Regions from separate parts of the Mesorhizobium sp. WSM4808 genome, predicted to be linked through region 1. Evidence: predicted binding sites of a transcription regulator. Region 1 holds the regulator's gene; the other holds the start of a gene.
The links. Region 1 encodes LexA, which represses DNA repair genes until DNA is damaged. Its sites were predicted from a motif close to TGTTCNNNNTGTGTTCNG; they were not measured.
Positions count from the first base shown of each region.

Region 2: the regulator LexA is predicted to act here: its motif matches at 3,130-3,147, upstream of recA (recombinase RecA).

Region 1 is NZ_JBVVQX010000009.1:88,509-99,575, forward strand. Features, by position in the region: gene lpxB (lipid-A-disaccharide synthase) at 1-1,050, shown strand, start outside; gene gltA (citrate synthase) at 1,119-2,447, opposite strand; gene gltX (glutamate--tRNA ligase) at 2,633-4,057, opposite strand; gene AC0L2U_RS17825 (ComEC/Rec2 family competence protein) at 4,160-6,622, shown strand; gene lexA (transcriptional repressor LexA) at 6,616-7,356, opposite strand; gene kynU (kynureninase) at 7,766-9,013, opposite strand; gene kynA (tryptophan 2,3-dioxygenase) at 9,085-9,921, opposite strand; gene AC0L2U_RS17845 (AMP-binding protein) at 9,918-11,067, opposite strand, start outside.
Region 2 is NZ_JBVVQX010000013.1:31,785-42,851, forward strand. Features, by position in the region: gene AC0L2U_RS22530 (GFA family protein) at 1-373, opposite strand, end outside; gene AC0L2U_RS22535 (TfoX/Sxy family protein) at 465-788, shown strand; gene AC0L2U_RS22540 (pseudouridine-5'-phosphate glycosidase) at 991-1,908, opposite strand; gene AC0L2U_RS22545 (carbohydrate kinase family protein) at 1,983-2,927, opposite strand; gene recA (recombinase RecA) at 3,205-4,305, shown strand; gene alaS (alanine--tRNA ligase) at 4,602-7,268, shown strand; gene AC0L2U_RS22560 (glutathione S-transferase family protein) at 7,510-8,136, opposite strand; gene AC0L2U_RS22565 (NADP-dependent isocitrate dehydrogenase) at 8,149-9,360, opposite strand; gene AC0L2U_RS22570 (RNA methyltransferase) at 9,575-10,489, shown strand; gene murI (glutamate racemase) at 10,482-11,067, shown strand, end outside.

The DNA.
Region 1 (11,067 bases):
CGTCATTTGCAGGCGCTGGGACTGGTCTCGCCATTCGATGCCGGCGAGATCGCCCTCATGGGGTTCAGCGCCGTTCTGCGCGACCTGCCGCGCCTGATGCGGCGGATCAGCCAACTGGCCAAGACCGTTGCCGACGAAAAGCCGGACTGCATGGTCACCATCGACAGTCCGGACTTTTCGTTGCGCGTCGCCAAAAAGGTGCGTGCGGCCAACCCGTCGATTCCGATCATCCACTATGTCTGCCCGAGCGTGTGGGCGTGGCGGCCGGGCAGGGCGGTGGCGATGAAGCCCTATGTCGACCACATCCTCTGCATCCTGCCTTTCGAGGTCAAGGAGCTCGAGCGGCTCGGCGGGCCACCGGGCACCTATGTTGGGCATCGCCTGACCCACGATGCGGGTTTGCTGGCCGCAGCCAAGGCGCAGGAACTACCGCGCGACCTTTCTCCTGATCGCGTCAAGACCCTGCTCGTCCTGCCCGGTTCGCGGCGTGGCGAGGTACGGCGGCTGCTCGAGCCGTTCGGCGAGACGGTGTCGATTCTGCGTGCGCGTGGCCACCGCCTGCGGCTGCTGCTGCCGACCGTTCCGCATGTCGCCGAGCTCGTCAAATCCTCGGTCAACCGCTGGGATGAAAAGCCTGAGATCATCGTCGATTCCCAGCGCAAATGGCAGGCTTTCGGCAAAGCCGATGCGGCGCTGATCGCGTCCGGGACGGTATCGCTGGAACTGGCGCTGGCCGGCGTGCCGATGATTTCCTGCTACAGGCTCGACCCGGTCGCGCGGGTCTTGGCGCCGTACCTCGTTTCCGTCTGGTCGGCGCTGCTGCCCAATCTGATATCGGATCGAGCGCTTATTCCGGAATTCTACGACGGCTACATCAAGCCGAACAATCTGGCCCGGCAATTGGAAGCCCTGTTCGCCGACAGCGGCATGCGCGCCTGGCAGAAGAATGGATTTGCAGAGATCACGCGGCGCATGGCGACGGATAGACCGTCCGGCGAGATCGCCGCGCAGGTGGTGATGCGGTATGTCAAGAGAGGGAATAGTCAGTAGGGAGTAGGGAAGTTGACCGTGCCTACTGCCTACTGCCTACTGCCTACTGCCCGATCCCTACTCCCAATTCACCGCTTGGCGATCGGCACGTAGTCACGCTCGGGTGCGCCGGTATAGAGCTGACGAGGGCGGCCGATCTTCTGGCGCGGATCCTCGATCATCTCTTTCCACTGCGCGATCCAGCCGACGGTGCGGGCGACCGCGAACAGCACGGTGAACATGGTGGTGGGGAAGCCCAGCGCCTTCAGCGTGATGCCGGAATAGAAGTCGACATTCGGGTAGAGCTTCTTCTCGATGAAATAGGGATCGGTCAGCGCGATCTTTTCCAGTTCCATGGCGATGTCGAGCAGCGGATCGTCCTTGATGCCGAGCTCGCCCAGAACCTCATGCGCCGTCTTCTGCATGATCTTGGCGCGCGGATCGTAGTTCTTGTAGACGCGGTGGCCGAAGCCCATCAGCCGGAACGGATCGTTCTTGTCCTTGGCGCGGGCGATGAATTCGGGGATGTGATCGACATGGCCGATCTCACCAAGCATGTTGAGCGCCGCTTCATTGGCGCCGCCATGCGCAGGCCCCCACAGGCAGGCGATGCCGGCGGCGATGCACGCAAACGGATTGGCGCCCGACGAGCCGGCGAGACGCACGGTCGAGGTCGAGGCGTTCTGCTCGTGGTCGGCGTGCAGGATGAAGATGCGCTCCATGGCGCGCGCCAGCACCGGGTTGATCTTGTATTCCTCGCACGGCACGGCAAAGCACATGTGCAGGAAGTTGGCGGCGAAGTTCAGTTCGTTCTTCGGGTAAATGAACGGCTGGCCGATGTGGTATTTGTAGGCCATCGCCGCGATCGTTGGCATCTTGGCGATCAGCCGCATGGAGGCAACCATGCGCTGGTAGGGGTCGGAGATGTCGGTGGAGTCGTGGTAGAAGGCCGACAGCGCGCCGACCACGCCGCACATCACCGCCATCGGGTGCGCGTCGCGGCGGAAGCCGGTGAAAAAGCGCGACATCTGCTCATGCACCATGGTGTGGCGCGTCACGCGATAGTCGAAGTCGTCCTTCTGCGCCTTGGTCGGCAGTTCGCCGTAAAGCAGGAGATAGCAGACTTCGAGGAAGTCGCCATGTTCGGCCAACTGGTCGATCGGATAGCCGCGGTGCAGCAGGATGCCGGCGTCGCCGTCGATGAAGGTGATTTCGGACTCGCAGCTTGCCGTCGAGGTGAAGCCGGGATCGTAAGTGAAGGCGCCGGTGGTTGAGTAGAGCGAGGCGATGTCGATGACATCAGGCCCGACCGAACCACTTCGCACCTTGAATTCATGGGTCTTGCCGGCGAATGCAAGCGTTGCCGTGGCCTCCTGGGTCTTGCCGCCCAAATCCATTTTTTTCGCAGCTTCGGTCATTGCAAACTCCTTCTTGTTTCCTCATGCCGGCAAAGGCAAAATTCTGCAGAGCGACACGTCGAAAATCACCGCAATGCGCGTATTCGCCACCGCATTTCAGGAGGTGCGTGCCAGATTGGGCCAAGGCCTAATGTTGCACTGCGAAACCCGCCTTTCAATGCCAATCTTCTTGGGCCAGTTTGCTCCTAATCGATTTGATCTGAGATGCGCGCCAGGCTTTCCTCGCGGCCGAGCACGGCGAGCACATCGAACACGCCCGGCGAGGTGCTTTTGCCGGTCAACGCAGCGCGCAAAGGCTGGGCCACCGCGCCGAGCTTGTGACTGCCGGCCGCTGCCACCTCGCGTATCGCCGCCTCCGCCGAGGCGGCTGTCCAGTCACTCGCAAGCCCGTTCAAAGCTTCGTGAGCACTGCGCAGGATCTTGCGGGCATCGTCGGTAAGCAGAAGGGCCGCCTTGTCGTCGATCGGCAGGGGGCGCGTGGCGAACAGGAAGGCCGCGCCATCGACGAGCTCGACCAGCGTCTTGGCGCGCTCCTTCAGGCCCGGAAGCGCTGCCAGCAACTGCGCCTTGGTGCTGTCGTTCAGGCGCGCGGCGATCGCCGGGCCGCCTTCGAGATAGGGCAGGGTAGCGATGAAGATGTCGAACAGTTCGGCATCGCTCATGCGGCGCATATGCGCGCCGTTGATCGCCTCCAGCTTGGCGAAGTCGAAGCGCGCCGCACCCTTGTTGACATCGCCGATATCGAACCAGGAAATCATGTCCTTGATCGACATGATCTCGTCGTCGCCATGGCTCCAGCCGAGGCGCGCCAGGTAGTTGAGCAGCGCCTCCGGCAGGTAGCCCATGGCGCGATAGGCCTCGACGCCAAGCGCGCCGTGCCGCTTCGACAGCTTGGCGCCATCGGCGCCGTGGATCAGCGGGATATGCGACATGGACGGCACGTTCCAGCCCATGGCGTTGTAGATCACGGTCTGGCGAGCGGCGTTGGTCAGATGATCGTCGCCGCGAATGATATGGGTGACTCCCATATCATGATCATCGACGACGACGGCATGCATGTAAGTGGGATTGCCGTCAGAACGCAGGATGATGAAGTCATCGAGATCCTTGTTGGGAAAGCGCACCTCGCCCTGGACACGGTCATGGACGATGGTCTCGCCTTCGGTCGGCGCCTTGATACGAATGGCGCCCTTGACGCCTGCGGGCGCCTCAGAGGGGTCGCGGTCGCGCCAGCGGCCGTCATAGCGGGGCGGCAGCCCCTTGGCTCTGGCAGCCTCGCGCATGGCCTCCAGTTCGGCCGGCGTGGCATAGCAATAATACGCCTTGCCCTTGCGCACGAGCTCCTCAGCCACCTCGCGGTGGCGCGGCGCACGCTCGAACTGCGACACCGGCTCGCCGTCCCAGCTCAGGCCAAGCCAGGAAAGCCCGTCGAGGATGGCAGCCGTCGCGGCTTCATTGGAGCGTTCGCGGTCGGTGTCCTCGATGCGCAGCAGCATCGTGCCGCCAGTGTGCTTCGCATACAGCCAGTTGAACAGCGCCGTGCGCGCGCCGCCTATGTGCAGATAGCCGGTGGGCGAAGGGGCAAAACGGGTGACGACCTTGTCGGACATGGAACTCTCGGAAACCATCTGAAGCGGGGTGCGGTTGCGCGGGCTTTCGCGCGCCCGGCGTTCATGTAGCATAGGGTGTCGAGGGCGCAAGGGGCAGACCCGATGGCTGGACGAGGCTGGGGCTCGGATCAGGGCGAGGACGCTGCCATCGGCGTCAGCGAACGGTCCCTGTTTGCGCCTCGGCCAGCCCCATTACCGCCGCCATCGCCCCTTGTGCCGGATCCCGGCAAGGCGCCCTTGCAAGCGGATGTCGCCGCCTCTGTTCCTGTTGCCGAAACCGGCAGGATCGTTCGCGTGCGCCGGCAAATCAGCCTGACATCACTGCCTCGCCTGCGCCACAGCGTGAACACGGCGGCGAGCCTGGAACTCGACCGGGGCGTGGCCTTCCTGCTGGTGCCGGTCTGCCTGGCGATCGGAGCGATCGGCTATTTTTCGCTGACGGCTGAACCCGACTTTGCGAGACCTGTCGCGGTTGTCATCTTGACGGGGATCTGTGCGCTGGTCTCGCGCTCATGGCCAAAGACCCATCTGTGTTTCATGGCGGCGCTTTTGTGCGCCCTAGGACTGCTTGCTGCCAAGGTCGAGACGTGGCGTGCGGGCACACAAATGTTGGGCTCGGAAATCTCGACGCAGGTAACCGGCCGCGTCGTCTCGCTCGACCGGATGGAAACTGGCCGTATCCGGCTGACCATCGACGTGACATCGACCGCAAGACCGAAACTGCGCTATGCGCCGGAACGGGTGCGGCTTTCGGCACGCAAGATCCCGGCTGACGTGACCGCAGGCTCCCTCATCACTGGATATGCCAAGCTTTTGCCGCCGACCGGGCCGGTGCGGCCGGACAGCTATGATTTCTCCTTCGACAGCTATTTTGCCGGCATCGGCGGCAGCGGGTTCTTTCTCGGCAACCCCAAGCTTGTCGTCAGCGATGGTGGCGACATGTCGCTGCCGGCCCGAATTTCCTCTAGCGTGGAAAATGCCCGCGAGGCCATCGCCGACCATATCAGGGCGAGCGTCGGCGGCGCCGAAGGCGAGATCGCCGCGGCGCTGATCGTCGGCGTGCGCGCCGGCATTCCCGATGACATCAATGAGGCGATGCGACGTACCGGCATCTACCACATCATCTCGATTTCGGGACTGCACATGGCGCTGGTCGCAGGCACCATCATGGGCTTGCTGCGCGGCGCCTTCGCGTTGTTTCCCGACTTTTCCGCGCGTCGCCCGGTCAAGAAGTATGCCGCCGTCGCCGCACTGTTCTCGATCGCGGCCTATCTCATCATCTCTGGAGTCGTCGTTGCCGCCGAGCGCAGCTTCATCATGCTGGCGGTGATGCTGATTGCCGTGCTGTTCGATCGAGCAGCACTCACCATGCGCAATCTGGCGATCTCGGCGATCGCCGTCATCGTGGTGTCGCCGCATGAGGTGGTCGGCCCGAGTTTTCAGATGTCGTTCGCCGCGACCGCGGCTCTGGTCGGCGCCTATGCCGGCTGGGCCGTTCACCGCGCGGGAAAAGCAAGACCGCCGCCCCCAAAGCGATCCATGCCCGGTTTCCTGACGCGAAAGTTCGTGCTCGCGGCAACCGGCCTTGCCATGACCTCCATCATCGCCGGCAGCGCCACGACGCTGTTTGCCATCTGGCATTTTCAGCGTGTGTCGCCGCTCAGCCTGTTCGCCAATCTGGCGGTTATGCCGATCGTCACCGTCGTCATGTTCCTGGCTGTCGCAAGCGCGCTGCTGATGCCTTTCGGATTGGATTGGCCGGCCCTCTACCTGATGGGCAAGGGTCTGACGGTGATGATCGCCATATCGGGTTGGATCTCCGAACGTTCGCCTGTCGATGCGGTTGGGCTGATTTCGCAGCAATCTGTCCTGCTGGTGACAATTGCCCTAGTCATCGCGACAATGGCGACAACTTGGCTGCGGCTCGCTGCTCTGCCATTCGCGCTGGCAGGCTTGCTGACCGTCTCGGATACGCGCACGCCGGATGTGCTGATCTCGGAGGACGCCCGACTGGTTGCCTTGCCGATCGGCGGTGGCGAACTCGCCGTCAGCCGCGCTCGGCCGAACGAATTCACCGTCGACAACTGGAAACGCGCACTAATATCCGAAACCATCGTCGTGCCGGAGGTGTTCGACAAGGGCGACGGGCAATTCGACGTCGCGGATGCCGTTGAGCTACCGCCGGGATCGCCGTTCTATTGCACCTCAGGCGTCTGCGTGGCCAGGCACACGTCCGGTGCGATCATTGCCTATGTCGAGGACCGCAAGGACACCTGGAAAGCCTGCGGTTTCGCCGAGCTGATCGTCATCAATGACGCCACCGCGTATGACGCCTGTCACAACCCGCTGGTTCTCGTCATCACCAAGCGGCAACTGGCTCGCAAAGGCAGTGCCGCGATCTTCTTCGATCGCCAATCGGCGACCACGCCGGCGACGATCAGCTTCGCCGTGGACAGCCCATACCGGCCCTGGCATGCGCAACGCAAATTCTCGCGCGAGGCGAGGGGGCTGCCACCCTTCAAGAGACCCGAGAAGCCAGTGGCTGAAACGCAGCCGCCTCAGTAGCGGCGGATCAGGCCAACGAGCTTGCCTTGCACCTTGACCCTGTCCGGCCCGAAAATACGGGTTTCATAGGCTGGATTGGCGGCTTCGAGAGCAATCGAAGCGCCCTTGCGGCGGAACCGCTTCAGCGTCGCTTCCTCTTCATCGACCAGCGCCACGATGATCTCGCCGGGGTTCGCCGTGTCGGCATTGCGGATGATGACGGTGTCGCCGTCGAAGATACCGGCCTCGATCATCGAGTCGCCCTTGACCTCCAGCGCATAGTGGGCACCGCCCATGATCATGTCCGGCGGCACCGAGATCGAATGCGTCTGATGCTGGATGGCATCGATCGGCACACCGGCGGCGATACGGCCCATGACCGGGATCGACACGGCGGAGACCGCATCGTCATCATTGCCGGGCGAGGGCATCCGCGAAGGCGCCGGCTTGATCTGCCGGCCAAGGGCACCACCCTGACCGAGACTGCCCTGGATGACGCTTGGCGAAAACTTCTTTGCCGCGTTGAGGCCGGGCGCGATCGAGTCCGGCAATCGCAGCACTTCCAGCGCGCGTGCCCGGTTGGGCAACCGGCGAATAAAGCCGCGCTCCTCAAGTGCGGTGATCAGCCGATGAATCCCGGATTTGGAGGCAAGGTCGAGCGCCTCCTTCATCTCGTCGAAGGATGGCGGAATGCCGCTCTCCTTCAGGCGTTCATGGATGAACATCAGCAGTTCATGTTGCTTGCGTGTCAGCATGGCGGCCCCCAGATTACCTGAAACCAGAATCGAAAAACAAACCCAGAACAAACACTATCTGTTCCAGTTGTGTTCTGCAACCGTTTAAAGTTTAATGAATTTGTTAAGGCTGCTGAAATTATTTGGGCTTGCCAGCGGGTCGCGATCGACAGGCGCCAACCACGGCAATGCGCCTGCTCACATTGAAATCATTATGGTTAATGACCCTGTGGCTCATCCTCGACCCAAGGCTTGGCATCATCTGCCGATCGACCTCCACAAGGGACGCTATCAATCTTCGGACGTTCGTTTGCCGTGAACGAAACGGAGCCAAAACGCCAACGTCTGTTGGCATTTGTGGCTGGAATTCAGCCCTCCGTCATCCGCCGGGCAGTGAGGGCGGCGACGGCAAATCGCGGAGATCGTTGCGTCAGGTAACGGCTTCCTTGACGGCGAAACGCTGGTCCTTCCATGCGCCCGTGCGCAGAATATCCTCCAGCACCTCAACCGCCAGCCACACATCCTTGTAGCCGACATAGAGCGGCGTGAAGCCGAAACGGATGGTCGATGGCGCGCGAAAATCACCGATGACGCCGCGCTCGATCAGCGCCCGCATGATTTGATAGCCGTGATCGTGAAGGAACGACACCTGGCTGCCGCGCCTGGTCGCGTCGCGGGTGGTCTCCAGCGTGAGGCCATAGGCGCCGCACTTTGCTTCGACGAGCTGGATGAACAGTTCCGTCAGCGCGACGCTCTTTTTTCGCAATGCCGCCATGTCGACGTCGTTCCAGATGACAAGCGCGCCTTTGAGCGCCCGCATCGACAGGACCGGCTGGGTGCCGCACAGAAAGCGGCGGATACCGGTGCCGGCAACATACCCCCGTTCGAAGGCAAAGGGCCGCGCATGGCCCCACCAGCCGCTGAGCGGCTGGCTGATATCGCCGTGATGGCGCTGCGCGGCATAGATGAAGGCCGGTGCGCCCGGACCGCCGTTGAGGTACTTGTAAGTGCAGCCGATGGCGAAATCGGCATTTGCCTGATCGAGCTCGACGGGCAGGGCGCCGGCGGTGTGGCATAGATCCCAGACGATCAGCGCTCCGGCCGCATGAGCCTTGCGCGTCAGCGCCGCCATGTCGCGCAGTTCACCCGATTTGTAGTTGACGTGGTTGACCAGCACCACCGCGACGTTTTCGTCGATCAGCTCTTCGATGGTGGGCGCGTCGACGCCCGCGAGGCGCAGCAGGACGCCGTCCCGTGTCGAGGCCACCCCTTCGGCGATGTACAGGTCGGTGGGGAAACTGTCACCCTCGGCGACGATGACCGACCGGCCCGGCCGCATCTCCAGCGCCGCATGCAGCACCTTGTAGATGTTGGTCGACGTCGTGTCGCAGACGACGGTCTGGCCGGCCGCGGCTCCAATCAGGCGTCCGAGTTGATCGCCGAGTTCGATCGGCATCTCGAACCATCCGGCCGTATTCCAGGCTCGGATGAGGTCCTGGGCCCATTCCTGGGTTGCCGCCTGCTGCAGCTCGCCGAAAACGGCATGAGACGCTGCCCCCAGTGAATTGCCGTCGAGATAGATCACCCCCTCCGGCAGAATGAAACGGTCGCGCATGGCCCGCAGCGGATCTGTGGCATCCATCGCTTCGACTGCGGCGAGATCAGGAAATCCACTCATGGTCAGTCAGTCCCCGGTTGTTCGCGAAGGGTGTTCCGCCGCCGCGCGTCGCTGTTTTCATTTCGACGATGTCAGAGCCGGGTGCGGACCGTCCACAGTTCCGGGAACAGCACCACCTCGAGCATCTTCTTCAGATACGAAGCACCCGACGTGCCGCCGGTGCCGCGTTTCAGACCGATGATGCGCTCAACCGTGGTGACGTGGTTGAAGCGCCAGCGGCGGAAATAATCCTCGAAGTCGACCAGCTTCTCTGCCAGTTCGTAGAACATCCAGTAGCGCTGCGGATCGCGGTAAATGGTTTGCCAGGCGACCAGCACCTCTTCATTCTCGGTTCGCGTCTCACGCCAGCCCGTGCGCTTGGCATCGGCACCGATGTCGAATCCGTTGCGCGCAAGCAGCAGCAGCGCTTCGTCGTAGAGCGATGGTTCGGTCAGGATCGCTTCCAGCTTTCCGCTCAGGTCGGGCCGGTGCTTGTGCGGCCCGAGCATGGCCAGGTTGCGGTTGCCGGCCATGAACTCGATGGCGCGATACTGCCAGGACTGGAAACCCGAGGACTGGCCGAGCGCGTCGCGGAACTCGGTGTATTCGCTCGGCGTCATCGTCCGCAGCACATCCCAGGCATTGTTCAGCTGCTCGAAGATCCGCGCAACGCGCGACAGCATCTTGAAGCTCGGCTCGAGCCGGTCGGCGCGGATGGAACGGATCGCGGCGCCGATCTCGTGCAGAGCGAGCTTCATCCAGAGTTCGGAGGTCTGATGCTGGATGATGAACAGCATCTCGTCATGCGCCGATGACAGCGGCGTTTGGGCCTCCAGCACTTTCTCCAGGTGCAGGTAGTCGCTGTAGGACATGCGCTCCTTGAACGACATCTGGGCGCCTTCGGACGCCGGATCGTATGGCTCGCTCAATCGATTTTCTCCGTGCGCAGCCGGAAGCGCTGGATCTTGCCGGTCTGGGTCTTGGGCAGGGCGGCGATGAATTTTACCGATCGCGGATATTTATAGGGCGCGATCATTGCCTTGACATGGTCCTGCAGGCGCTTGGTGGTGAGGGCGTCGGGCGCGACGCCCTGCACCAGCACGACATGCGCCTCGACGATCTGGCCGCGCTCGGCGTCCTCGGCGCCAATGACAGCGCATTCGGCGACGTCCGGGTGCGCCAGCAGCGCCGCCTCGACCTCGGGACCGGCGATGTTGTAGCCGGCGCTGACGATCATGTCGTCGGAGCGTGCGGCGAAATGGAAGAAGCCTTCCTCGTCCTGCGTGAAGGTATCGCCGGTGAGGTTCCAGCCGTCGCGCACGTATTCCTTCTGCCTGTCATCGGCCATGTAGCGGCAGCCGGTCGGTCCGCGCACCGCAAGCCTGCCGGTCGCGCCGCGTGGCACCTCGCGCATCTCGTCATCGACGACGCGCGCCTCGTAGCCGCCCACCGGCTTTCCGGTCGACGCGGGCTTCATGTCGTCAAAACGGTTGGAGATGAAAATGTGCAGCATCTCGGTGGCTCCGATGCCGTCGAGGATCGGCTTTCCGGTCTTTTGTGTCCACTCTTCGAAAACGGGAGCAGGCAAGGTTTCGCCGGCCGAAACGGCGACGCGCAGCGATGACAGGTCCGCTCCTTCATCCATGGCCTTCAGCATGGCGCGGTAGGCAGTCGGCGCGGTGAAAGAGATCGTCGCTTTGTAGGTCTCGATGATGTGGATCATGTTGGGTGGCGTCGCCTGCTCCAGCAGCGTCGCCGCCGCACCGAAGCGCAGCGGGAAGATGGCGAGTCCGCCAAGGCCGAAGGTGAAGGCCAGCGGCGGCGAGCCGACGAAGATGTCGTCCGGCGTCACCTCCAGGATTTCGCGGGCGTAGGCGTCGGCGATGATCAGCAGGTCGCGGTGAAAATGCATCGTCGCCTTCGGAACGCCTGTTGTGCCCGAGGTGAAGCCGAGCAGGGCAACATCGTCGCGGCCGGTGTCGACTGCGGTGAACGTCACCGGCTTGTCGAGAGCGGCACGATCGAGTTCAGCATCATGGTTGGCGGTGCCGTCGAAACCGATGACCTGCTTGAGG
Region 2 (11,067 bases), on a different contig from region 1:
GGTGCACCTTGCTTGGCGGAATGGGTAAATCGCTGTCGATCGCCGAGGCGAAGGGATGCACCAGCTCCGGCCATGTCGGGTCGTAGAGCCAAAGGGCTGAGCCGCATTTCTTGCAGAAATTGCGCTCGCCGGTTGAGATTTCGCAATGCGGATGCTCATCGTCCTCAATGCTGGCGCGGTAAACGCCGAGCCTCCTTTTACCCCTTATGTTCAGCGTCTCGTTGTCGGCGCCGAGATTGATGGCAAACCCCCCGCCGCCCTGCTGCTTGCGGCAGATCGAGCAGTAGCACAGCATGAATGGCGCCGGCGTGTGGCTCTCCACCTCGAAACGGACGGCATTGCAGCGGCAGGAGCCTTTGAGCAGAACGGGCATAGCGGGAAACTCCGATCGACCTCACACAACCTGTCAGCATGATTTTGGTTGCGGCGATGACAAGGCCAAACGCCGGTGACATGATCGCGGCATGGACAATGAACGCATCGCCGAACTGTTCGAGGGCCTCGGCCCTGTCAGCATCCGAAAACTGTTCGGCGGCAAGGGCATCTATTTCGACGGTGTCATCGTCGCCATCGTGCTGCGTGGCGAATTGCTGTTGAAGGCCGACGAGCAAAGCGTGCCCGAGTTCGAGGCCGCCGCCTGCACGCAATGGACCTATACCGGCTCGCGCCACGGCAAGCTGGTCGCTATGCCCTACTGGAGCGTTCCAGACAGCGTTTTCGATGATCCCGACGAGATGACGATCTGGGCACGGCGGGCGTATGAGGCGGGGCGTCGGGCGGGGAAGTAGCTGTCCCGTCAGCGCGAGGCCGCCCCCTCATCCGGCCGCTTCGCGGCCACCTTCTCCCCGTTGGGGAGAAGAGGTTTGCGCCGGCGCTGGCCAACTCCTCTCCCCCCTCGGGGACCCCTCGGGGAGAGGTCGGATTGCCCCGAATTGCTCTTTGCAATTCGGTCTCGGCAATCCGGGTGAGGGGGACCTTCGCTGCGTGACCCTAAAGCGCCTTGGCAATCCTCGCCGCCAGCCGCGCATTATTCTCGACCAGCGCGATGTTCGTCTTCAGGCTCCTGCCGCCAGTCAGTTCGAGAATCTTTCCCAGCAGGAACGGCGTCACCGCCTTGCCGGTCACGTTGAGCGCCTCGGCGGCCTGCTGCGCGGCCTCGATATAGCCCGCCATCTCCTCAGCCGGGATTTCATGGTTTTCCGGCACAGGATTGGCAATCAGCATGCCGCCGGCGAGCCCCAGCGCTGCCCTCGTCTGGTAGAAATGCGCGATCTCTTCCGGCTCGTGCAAGGTCAGCGGCGCGCGGAACGGCGAATGCCTGGACCAGAAGGCCGGCATCGTCTCGCAGCCAAGGCCGACCACCGGCACGCCGCGCGTCTCCAGCACCTCCAGCGTCTTTTCGATGTCGAGGATGGCCTTGGCGCCGGCCGAGACGACAATGACCGGGGTGCGCGCCAACTCGTCGAGATCGGCGGAAATGTCAAAACTCTTTTCGGCGCCCTTGTGCACGCCGCCGATGCCGCCGGTGGCGAACACTTTTATGCCGACCATATGCGCCGCGATCATCGTGGCGGCGACCGTGGTGCCACCGGTGCGCCCTTGCGCCACGGCAAAACCGAAATCGGCGCGCGACAGCTTCATGGCGTCGCCCGTCATCGCCAGCGATTCGCGCTCGCCGTCCGAAAGCCCGATCTTGATGCGGCCGCCAACCACGGCGATCGTCGCCGGCACGGCGCCGCCATCGGTGATGATCTTTTCGACATCGGCCGCCATGGCGCCATTGTCGGGGTAGGGCATGCCATGGGTGATGATGGTGCTTTCCAGCGCCACCACCGGCCGGCCGGCAGCCAGGGCCTGCGCCACCGGCGCGTGGATGTCGATGCAGGGGCGGGCGGTCTCAGGGGTCATCAGGGTCTCCAATCCGGAATGCGGCGCGTCCGTCGGGACACAAGGCACATCGCGGCACTATGAATTCGCCGGTCTCATGCCACTTCCCTGGCATCCGGCACAAGAGCCAACGCTTCAGTGAAATCAGCCGCGGTGAACTCCGGAACGGCGTTGGCGCTTTCGATGGCAAGCGTCGCCCCGGCAATGCCTTCGCGCAGTGCTGACCGTAGCGGCAGTCCGCGCAGCAAGGCAGCGACCGTTGCGCCCGCCAGCGCATCACCGGCCCCGGTGACGTCAGCGACCTTTCGGGGATTGGGCGGCATGATCGAAAAGGCGCCTGTTTCATCGAACCCCAGCACGGGCGCCTCGCCTGCCGTGACCACGCCACTGACGAGGCCGCTGCATCGCAACCCGTCGACGACCTCGCGCTCCCTGGCATTCGCGGCGACGCCGGCCAGAACCATGGCCTCGCGCCGGTTCATGAAGACGAGCGAGAGCTCCTTCAGCACCGGTATCAACCGCACCGCCTTGGCCGGTGAGATGGCAATGGCGAAAACCGGCTTGCCCGCGGCGAGCGCGACCAGCCGTTCCAGCGCCGCCGTCGGCAGGTTGGCGTCGCAGAACACGGCATCGGCGGCCGCGATTGCTTCGCGCACCCTGGAGCGGCGAATCTGTTTGGGAAAGGCCAACTCATAGAGCGCCATGTCGGCGAAGCCGACGATCAGCTCGCCCTCGCTGTCGATCAGCGCCGTGTAACTCGGCGTCGTGCGGTCGAGGAAGACCGCCGACAGGTCGGTAATGCCTGTCTCGGCGATGGCTCGCGAAACGGTATCGGCAGCGGCATCGCCGCCGCGAACCGACATGAGCGACGCGGAGACGCCGCGCCGCACGGCGCTGCGCAAAGCGTTGAAGACGCCGCCGCCGACATCCTCGCGCATCGTGCCGGGATTGGAGGCAGCCGGCACGTAAGCGCCGGACACCTGGCCGCGCCGGTCGATATGGGCGCCGCCTATGGCCAGTATTTTCGCGGATTTCAGCATACCGGCGATATGACCTTTGTTATTCCAGCCGCACAAGCGCTAGGTGCGACGGAGCTTCGCATGCGAGGCGGCGATTCGGCAGGTCGAAACAACCGAGCCGTCTGGCCCAACGTGCGGTGCATTCCTGATTGAATCCCTGGACAAAAAAAGAACAAATCCGGATATTGCTTGTTTTTCAGTTATTTGACCCCTCTTGCCAAATGAGAACAAAAAAGGTACAAATAGGCAGGGATTACGGATTGTCCGGCCTTCATTGACGACCAAGGGGTGATGTATCATGGCTCAGAATTCTTTGCGGCTGGTAGAGGACAAGGCAGTGGACAAATCAAAGGCTCTGGATGCGGCGCTGTCGCAGATCGAGCGGGCTTTCGGCAAGGGCTCGATCATGCGGCTCGGCGCCAACGATCAGGTCGTCGAGATTGAAACGGTGCCGACCGGCTCGCTTGGCCTCGACATCGCGCTTGGCGTCGGTGGCCTGCCGCGCGGCCGCATCATCGAGATCTACGGGCCGGAAAGCTCGGGCAAGACGACGCTTGCCCTGCACACCGTTGCCGAAGCCCAGAAGAAGGGCGGCATCTGCGCTTTCGTCGATGCCGAGCACGCGCTTGACCCGGTCTATGCCCGCAAGCTTGGCGTCGATCTCGAAAACCTTCTGATCTCGCAGCCCGACACTGGGGAGCAGGCGCTGGAAATCTGCGACACGCTGGTGCGCTCCGGCGCCATCGACGTGCTGGTGGTCGATTCGGTCGCGGCGCTGACGCCACGCGCCGAAATTGAAGGTGAGATGGGCGATTCGCTGCCCGGCCTGCAGGCCCGCCTTATGAGCCAGGCGCTGCGCAAGCTGACCGCGTCGATTTCGCGCTCCAACACCATGGTCATCTTCATCAACCAGATCCGCATGAAGATCGGCGTCATGTTCGGCTCGCCTGAAACCACCACCGGCGGCAATGCGCTGAAATTCTACGCTTCGGTGCGCCTCGACATCCGCCGCATCGGCTCGATCAAGGACCGCGACGAGGTTGTCGGCAACCAGACCCGCGTCAAGGTGGTCAAGAACAAGCTGGCGCCGCCCTTCAAGGTGGTCGAATTCGACATCATGTTTGGTGAGGGCGTCTCCAAAACCGGCGAACTGGTCGATCTCGGGGTCAAGGCTGGTATTGTCGAGAAGTCTGGCGCCTGGTTTTCCTATAACTCGCAGCGTCTCGGCCAGGGCCGCGAAAATGCCAAGCTGTTCCTGCGTGACAATCCCGACACGGCACGCGAGATCGAGTTGTCGATCAGGCAGAATGCCGGGCTGATCGCCGAGAAATTCCTCGAGAATGGCGGCCCTGAGCGCGGCGATGATGACGGTTTCGAGGAAGAATCCGGCGCGATGTAACAGCTTCGTGCGCGATGCCGGCCGGAGTTCGGCCATAATCGCGTTCTATTATCTCAGGCTTATGTAATCGAGTTCCGCGTTATTGCGTTTCGAAACCGCCGGCCCAGTGCCGGCGGTTTTGCGTTTCGGCGGCGGAACCAGGCCGGGTCGAACGGCCGGCAAAGGCCGTGGATTGGACCAATTCCGTGTTGCTGGACAGGGTGAAGCGCGGCGGCTAAAAGGCCAAGTCCTAATCTTCTAAAACGCAGAGCCCATTTCCGCCGGTTTGCCGGCGGCTTTTCCAAAAAGGCAGCATCATGAGTGGCGTGAACGAAATCCGGTCGACATTTCTCGACTACTTCCGGAAGGAGGGTCACGAGATCGTCGCGTCGAGCCCACTGGTGCCGCGCAACGACCCGACGCTGATGTTCACCAACGCCGGCATGGTGCAGTTCAAGAACGTCTTCACCGGTCTGGAGAAGCGGCCCTATTCGCGCGCCGCGACCGCCCAGAAGAGCGTTCGCGCCGGCGGCAAGCACAACGATCTCGACAATGTCGGCTACACCGCGCGCCATCTGACCTTCTTCGAGATGCTCGGTAATTTCTCCTTCGGCGACTATTTCAAGGAGCGCGCCATCGAGCTTGCCTGGAACCTGATCACCAGGGAGTTCGGGCTGAACAAGGACAAGCTGCTGGTCACCGTCTATCACACGGATGACGAGGCGGCCGGCTTCTGGAAGAAGATCGCCGGTTTTTCCGACGACCGCATCATTCGCATCGCGACCTCGGACAATTTCTGGGCGATGGGCGACACCGGACCGTGCGGGCCGTGCTCTGAAATCTTCATCGACCGCGGCGAACACATCTGGGGCGGCCCTCCCGGCAGCCCGGAGGAAGATGGCGACCGTTTCCTGGAATTCTGGAACCTGGTGTTCATGCAGTATGAACAGGTGACGAAGGAGGAGCGCATCGACCTGCCGCGCCCCTCGATCGACACCGGCATGGGCCTGGAGCGCATGGCATCCATCCTGCAAGGGGTGGAAAGCGTCTTCGAGACCGATCTGTTCCGTCACCTGATCGACGCGGCCTCGTCCGCGATCGGGCAGGGCCCCGACAAGGAGACGGTCGCGTCCTACCGGGTCATCGCCGATCATCTGCGCTCGTCCTCCTTCCTGGTCGCCGATGGCGTGCTGCCTTCGAACGAAGGCCGGGGCTATGTCCTGCGCCGCATCATGCGCCGCGCCATGCGTCATGCGCAGTTGCTCGGTGCCAACGAACCGCTGATGTGGAAGCTGGTGCCGGCGCTGGTGCGCGAAATGGGCCAGGCCTATCCGGAATTGCTGCGCGGCGAACAGTTGATCACCGAGACGCTGAAGCTTGAGGAGACCAGGTTTCGAAAGACGCTGGTGCGCGGCCTCGGCCTGCTCTCCGAGGCGACGGAGACGCTGCATGCCGGCGACATGCTGGACGGCGAAACGGCCTTCAAGCTCTACGACACTTACGGCTTCCCACTTGATCTGACGCAGGACGCGCTGCGCCAGCGCAGTATCTCGGTCGATCTTGCAGGCTTCACCAATGCGATGGAGCAGCAGAAGGCCGAGGCGCGAAAGCATTGGGCAGGCTCCGGCGACGCGGCGACCGAGACCATCTGGTTCTCCGTGCGCGAGAAGGCGGGCGCCACCGAGTTCCTCGGCTATGAGACTGAAGCTGCCGAAGGCATCATCCAGGCGCTTGTCCGGGACGGCAAGGCTGTCGACAGCGCCGGCAAGGGTGACGCGGTGGCGATCGTCGTCAACCAGACCCCGTTCTATGCCGAGTCCGGCGGCCAGATGGGCGACACCGGCGTTATTTCAGGCGAGGGCTTCTCGATCGAGGTTTCCGACACGCAGAAGAAGGCCGATGGGCTATTCGTCCACATCGGCGAGGTGGCCAGCGGCACGGTCAAGACCGGTGTTGCCGTCGAGCTCAAAGTCGACCATGCGCGCCGCTCCAGGTTGCGCGCCAACCATTCCGCGACGCATCTGGTCCATGAGGCGCTGCGCGAGGTGCTGGGCAGCCATGTCGCGCAGAAGGGCTCGCTGGTCGCGCCCGAGCGCCTGCGCTTCGACATCTCGCACAACAAGCCCATTTCACCGGAGGATCTCGAAGAGGTCGAGCGCATGGCCAACGAGATCGTCGTCCAGAACGGCCCGGTGTCCACGCGCCTGATGTCGGTCGACGATGCCATTGCCGAAGGCGCCATGGCGCTGTTCGGCGAGAAATACGGCGACGAAGTGCGCGTCGTGTCGATGGGCACCGGCGTTCACGGCGCCAAGGCCAACCGGCCCTATTCGGTCGAGCTCTGCGGCGGAACGCATGTCCGGGCGACCGGCGATATCGGCCTGGTGCGTGTCGTGTCGGACAGCGCGGTCGCGGCCGGCGTGCGCCGCATCGAGGCGCTGACCGGCGAAGCCGCGCGCAAACATCTCGACGAGCAGGACCGGCGTTTGAAGGCGACGGCGGCCGTGCTCAAGATTTCGCCGGCCGATGTGCCGGCGCGCGTCGAGACGCTGCTCGAAGAGCGCAAGAAGCTTGAGAAGGAACTGACCGAGGCGCGCAAGAAGCTGGCGCTGGGCGGGGGATCGTCAGCCGATGCTCCAGCCGCCAATGAGACGGTCGCCGGTATCGGCTTCCTCGGCAAGACGGTCTCCGGTGTCTCGCCGAAGGATTTGAAGCCGCTGGCCGATGCCGGCAAGAGCTCGCTCGGCTCCGGCGTCGTCGTCTTCGTCGGCGCTGGCGAAGACAACAAGGCAAGCGTCGTGGTGGCCGTCACCGACGACCTCGTCGGCCGCTTCAGCGCCGTCGACCTTGTCCGCGTGGCCTCCGCCGCATTGGGCGGGCAGGGCGGCGGCGGGCGGCCCGACATGGCCCAGGCCGGTGGCCCCGACGCTTCCAAGGCCGATGATGCGATTGCAGCGGTGAGGGCGGCACTCGAAGCGGCGTGAGCCAGTGGGCAGTTCAAGGGGAGCCCTACCTTCCCAAGTAGCGCTGCCCCTCATCTGGCTGCCGCCACCTTCTCCCCGTAAACGGGGAGAAGGGCGCTTTCGTCGCGGCTTTCGCCAATCGCCAGCCTTGCAAAAAAAGAGGCGCCGGCGTTGCGGCCAGCCTCTTTCTCCCCGTTTTACGGGGAGAAATGCCCGGCAGGGCAATGAGGGGCGGTGCCGGCGTTGAGGAAGTTCACTCGGCCTAAGCGACCTTTTCAGTCCGCGTAAAGCTCGCACGATCGGCGACGCGTGTATACCAGTCCCGGATATCCGCGAACCGCGCCAACAGATCGCGCCCTTGCGTGACCTTGACGAAATAGGCGATGATCGGCGCGGCGTGCAGGTCCGCCAGCGTCAGTTGGTCGCCAAGCAGCCACGGACCTTGTGGCTTCAGCGATCTCAGCACCTTCAGCACCGTCTCGGCCTGAGCAAGGCCGCCGGCGATCAACGCCGAATCCGGCTCAGCCTTCTCCAGCCGCTCGACGGCAACATCCCAGACCATCGCGCGATAGCCATAGGCGTCGAGCATGCCTATGATCTGGCCCATCCTGGCGCGGCCGCGCGCGTCGGCAGGCTGCAGCGCCGGTCCGTCGAAGGCCTCGTCGATATAGCGGGCAATCGCATTGGTCTCGAACAGGCGAAACCCGTCATAACAGAAGGCCGGGATGCGGCCGAACGGATGATGCTCGAAATACCAGGCGGGAATCCCCTCGGCGGCAAAGACATCGACCGGCACAAGCTCGTAGTCGATGCCTTTTTCCGCGAGCACGAGGCGGACGATGCGTACATAGACGCTGTACTCCGCCCCGTAGACGATGGGCTTGCCCATCTTGCTTACTTGTCAGGCCATCGCCTTCTGCAGGTTCTCGTCGATCTTGTCGAGGAAACCGGTGGTCGACAGCCATGGCTGGTCGGGGCCGATCAAGAGCGACAGGTCCTTGGTCATGAAGCCTGACTCGACCGTCTGGATGCAGACCTTTTCCAGCGTTTCGGAAAAACGCTTCAGGTCGGCATTGTCGTCGAGCTTGGCGCGGTGCGCGAGGCCACGCGTCCAGGCGAAGATCGAGGCGATCGAGTTGGTCGAGGTTTCCTCGCCCTTCTGGTGCTGGCGGTAGTGGCGGGTGACGGTGCCATGCGCGGCTTCCGCTTCCACCGTCTTGCCGTCCGGCGTCATCAGCACCGAGGTCATCAGGCCGAGCGAGCCAAAACCCTGCGCCACCGTGTCGGACTGCACGTCGCCGTCATAGTTCTTGCAGGCCCAGACATAGCCGCCCGACCATTTCAGGGCGGAGGCCACCATGTCGTCGATCAGGCGGTGCTCATACCACAGCTTCTTCGACTTGAACTCGGCCTCGAACTCGGCCTCGTAGACTTCCTGGAAGATGTCCTTGAAGCGACCGTCATAGGCCTTGAGGATGGTGTTCTTGGTCGACAGATAGACCGGATAGTTGCGCAGCAAGCCGTAGTTCAGCGAGGCGCGGGCGAACTCGCGGATCGAGTCGTCGAGATTGTACATGGCCATGGCGACACCGGCGCCGGGCGCGTCGTACACATCGTGCTCTATCACCTGGCCGTCCTCGCCGACGAATTTGATGGTCAGCTTGCCCTTGCCGGGGAAGCGGAAATCGGTGGCGCGGTACTGGTCGCCGAAGGCATGGCGGCCGACGATGATCGGCTTGGTCCAGCCGGGCACCAGGCGCGGCACGTTCTTCATGATGATCGGCTCGCGGAAGATGGTGCCGCCGAGGATGTTGCGGATGGTGCCGTTCGGCGACTTCCACATCTTCTTCAGCTTGAACTCCTCGACGCGCTGTTCGTCGGGGGTGATCGTCGCGCATTTCACGCCGACGCCGTGTTTTTTGATGGCGTTGGCCGAATCGATGGTCACCTGGTCGTTGGTGGCGTCGCGGTGCTCGATGCCGAGGTCGTAATATTCAAGCTTGAGGTCGAGATAAGGGTGGATCAGCTTGTCCTTGATGAACTGCCAGATGATGCGGGTCATCTCGTCGCCGTCGAGTTCGACGACCGGGTTCGCCACCTTGATCTTCGCCATGGAAAGAATGCCTCGTTGCTGGATATGGGACGGCCTTGCCCGCGCGGCGTTGGGCCGGGAGATGTCGCCCGTATATCAAAGCGCTTTTGGCCACGCAAACGGCGATCGGTCACGAATTGGAGGCCAGAGCCGTCGTCATTTGCGAATGCTTCATTTTCCCGGCCGAATGTGGCAGGGACGCTGAAATGCCGCAAACAGCAGTTCATTGACAATCATGCCCGTCATCAAAGATCCCGATAGCATTGCAGTCGCCGGCCCGGCGATTATCCTCGTCGAGCCTCAGCTTGGCGAGAACATTGGCATGGTCGCGCGCGCCATGGCCAATTTCGGCCTGTCGGAGCTGCGCCTGGTCAACCCGCGTGATGGTTGGCCGAGCGAGAAGGCGCGCGCTGCGGCCAGCCGCGCCGATCATGTCATCGACGCTGTCACCGTCTTCGACGATCTGGCCTCGGCGCTCGCCGACCTGAACTTTGTCTTCGCCACCACGGCCAGGCAGCGCGACGGCTTCAAATCCGTGCGCGGGCCGGTTGAGGCGGGCAGGCTGCTGCGGGCGCGCCACGTGATGGGCCAGCGCACCGGCATCCTGTTCGGACGCGAACGCTTCGGCCTCTACAATGACGAGGTCGGCCTTGCCGACGAGATCGTCACTTTCCCGGTCGATCCCGATTTCTCCTCGCTCAACATCGCCCAGGCAGCACTTCTGATGTCCTACGAATGGATGAAGTCCGGCCTGGAGGACGAGACCAAGACCAATTTTTCCGGCCCGGACATGAAACCGGCAAGCAAGGAAGAATTGCACGGCCTGTTCGCCTATCTCGAAGGCGCGCTGGAAGCGCGCGGCTATTTCCGGCCGGCGCCGAAGAAGCCGAAAATGATCGACAATCTGCGCGCGGTGCTGACACGCCCCGGTTTTGCCGAACCGGAGCTGAAGGTGCTGCGCGGCATCATTTCGTCGCTCGACAGGTTTTCGCCGGCGATGCCGCGCGGCGACGGGTCCCCTGGCGACGATCCACGGCGCTTGCCCGCGGCCGCCGCGCGTGCCCGCAAGGCGGAGGCGGCACGCCTTGCCGACACCGGCAAGGACGATGACATACCGCCGCTTGGCGGAAAAGGAACCGACAATGACTGAGCGGCCGATCCTGATGTTCGATTCGGGCATCGGCGGGCTTACCGTGCTGCGCGAGGCGCGCGTGCTGATGCCCGACCGCCGCTTCATCTATGTCGCCGACGACGCTGCGTTTCCCTACGGCGCTTGGGAAGAGCCGGCGCTGAGGGCGCATATACTCGAATTGTTCGGCAAACTGCTTGAGCGCTTTGCGCCGGCCATTTCCGTCATCGCCTGCAACACCGCCTCGACGTTGGTGATCGATGCGTTGCGCGATAGATTTCCCGAGCATCCTTTCGTCGGCATGGTGCCTGCGATCAAACCGGCGGCGGAACGTACGCGCTCAGGGCTGGTTTCGGTGCTGGCGACGCCTGGCACCGTCAAGCGCCAATACACGCGCGACCTGATCAGCAAATGGGCGCAGAAATGCCATGTCCGCCTGGTCGGCAGCGACAGGCTGGCGGGACTGGCTGAGATCTACATGCGTGAGGGCTTCGTCGATGAGGAGGCCGTACGCACCGAGATCACGCCGTGCTTCGTCGAACATGATGCGCTGCGTACGGATATCGTCGTGCTCGCCTGCACACACTACCCCTTTCTGG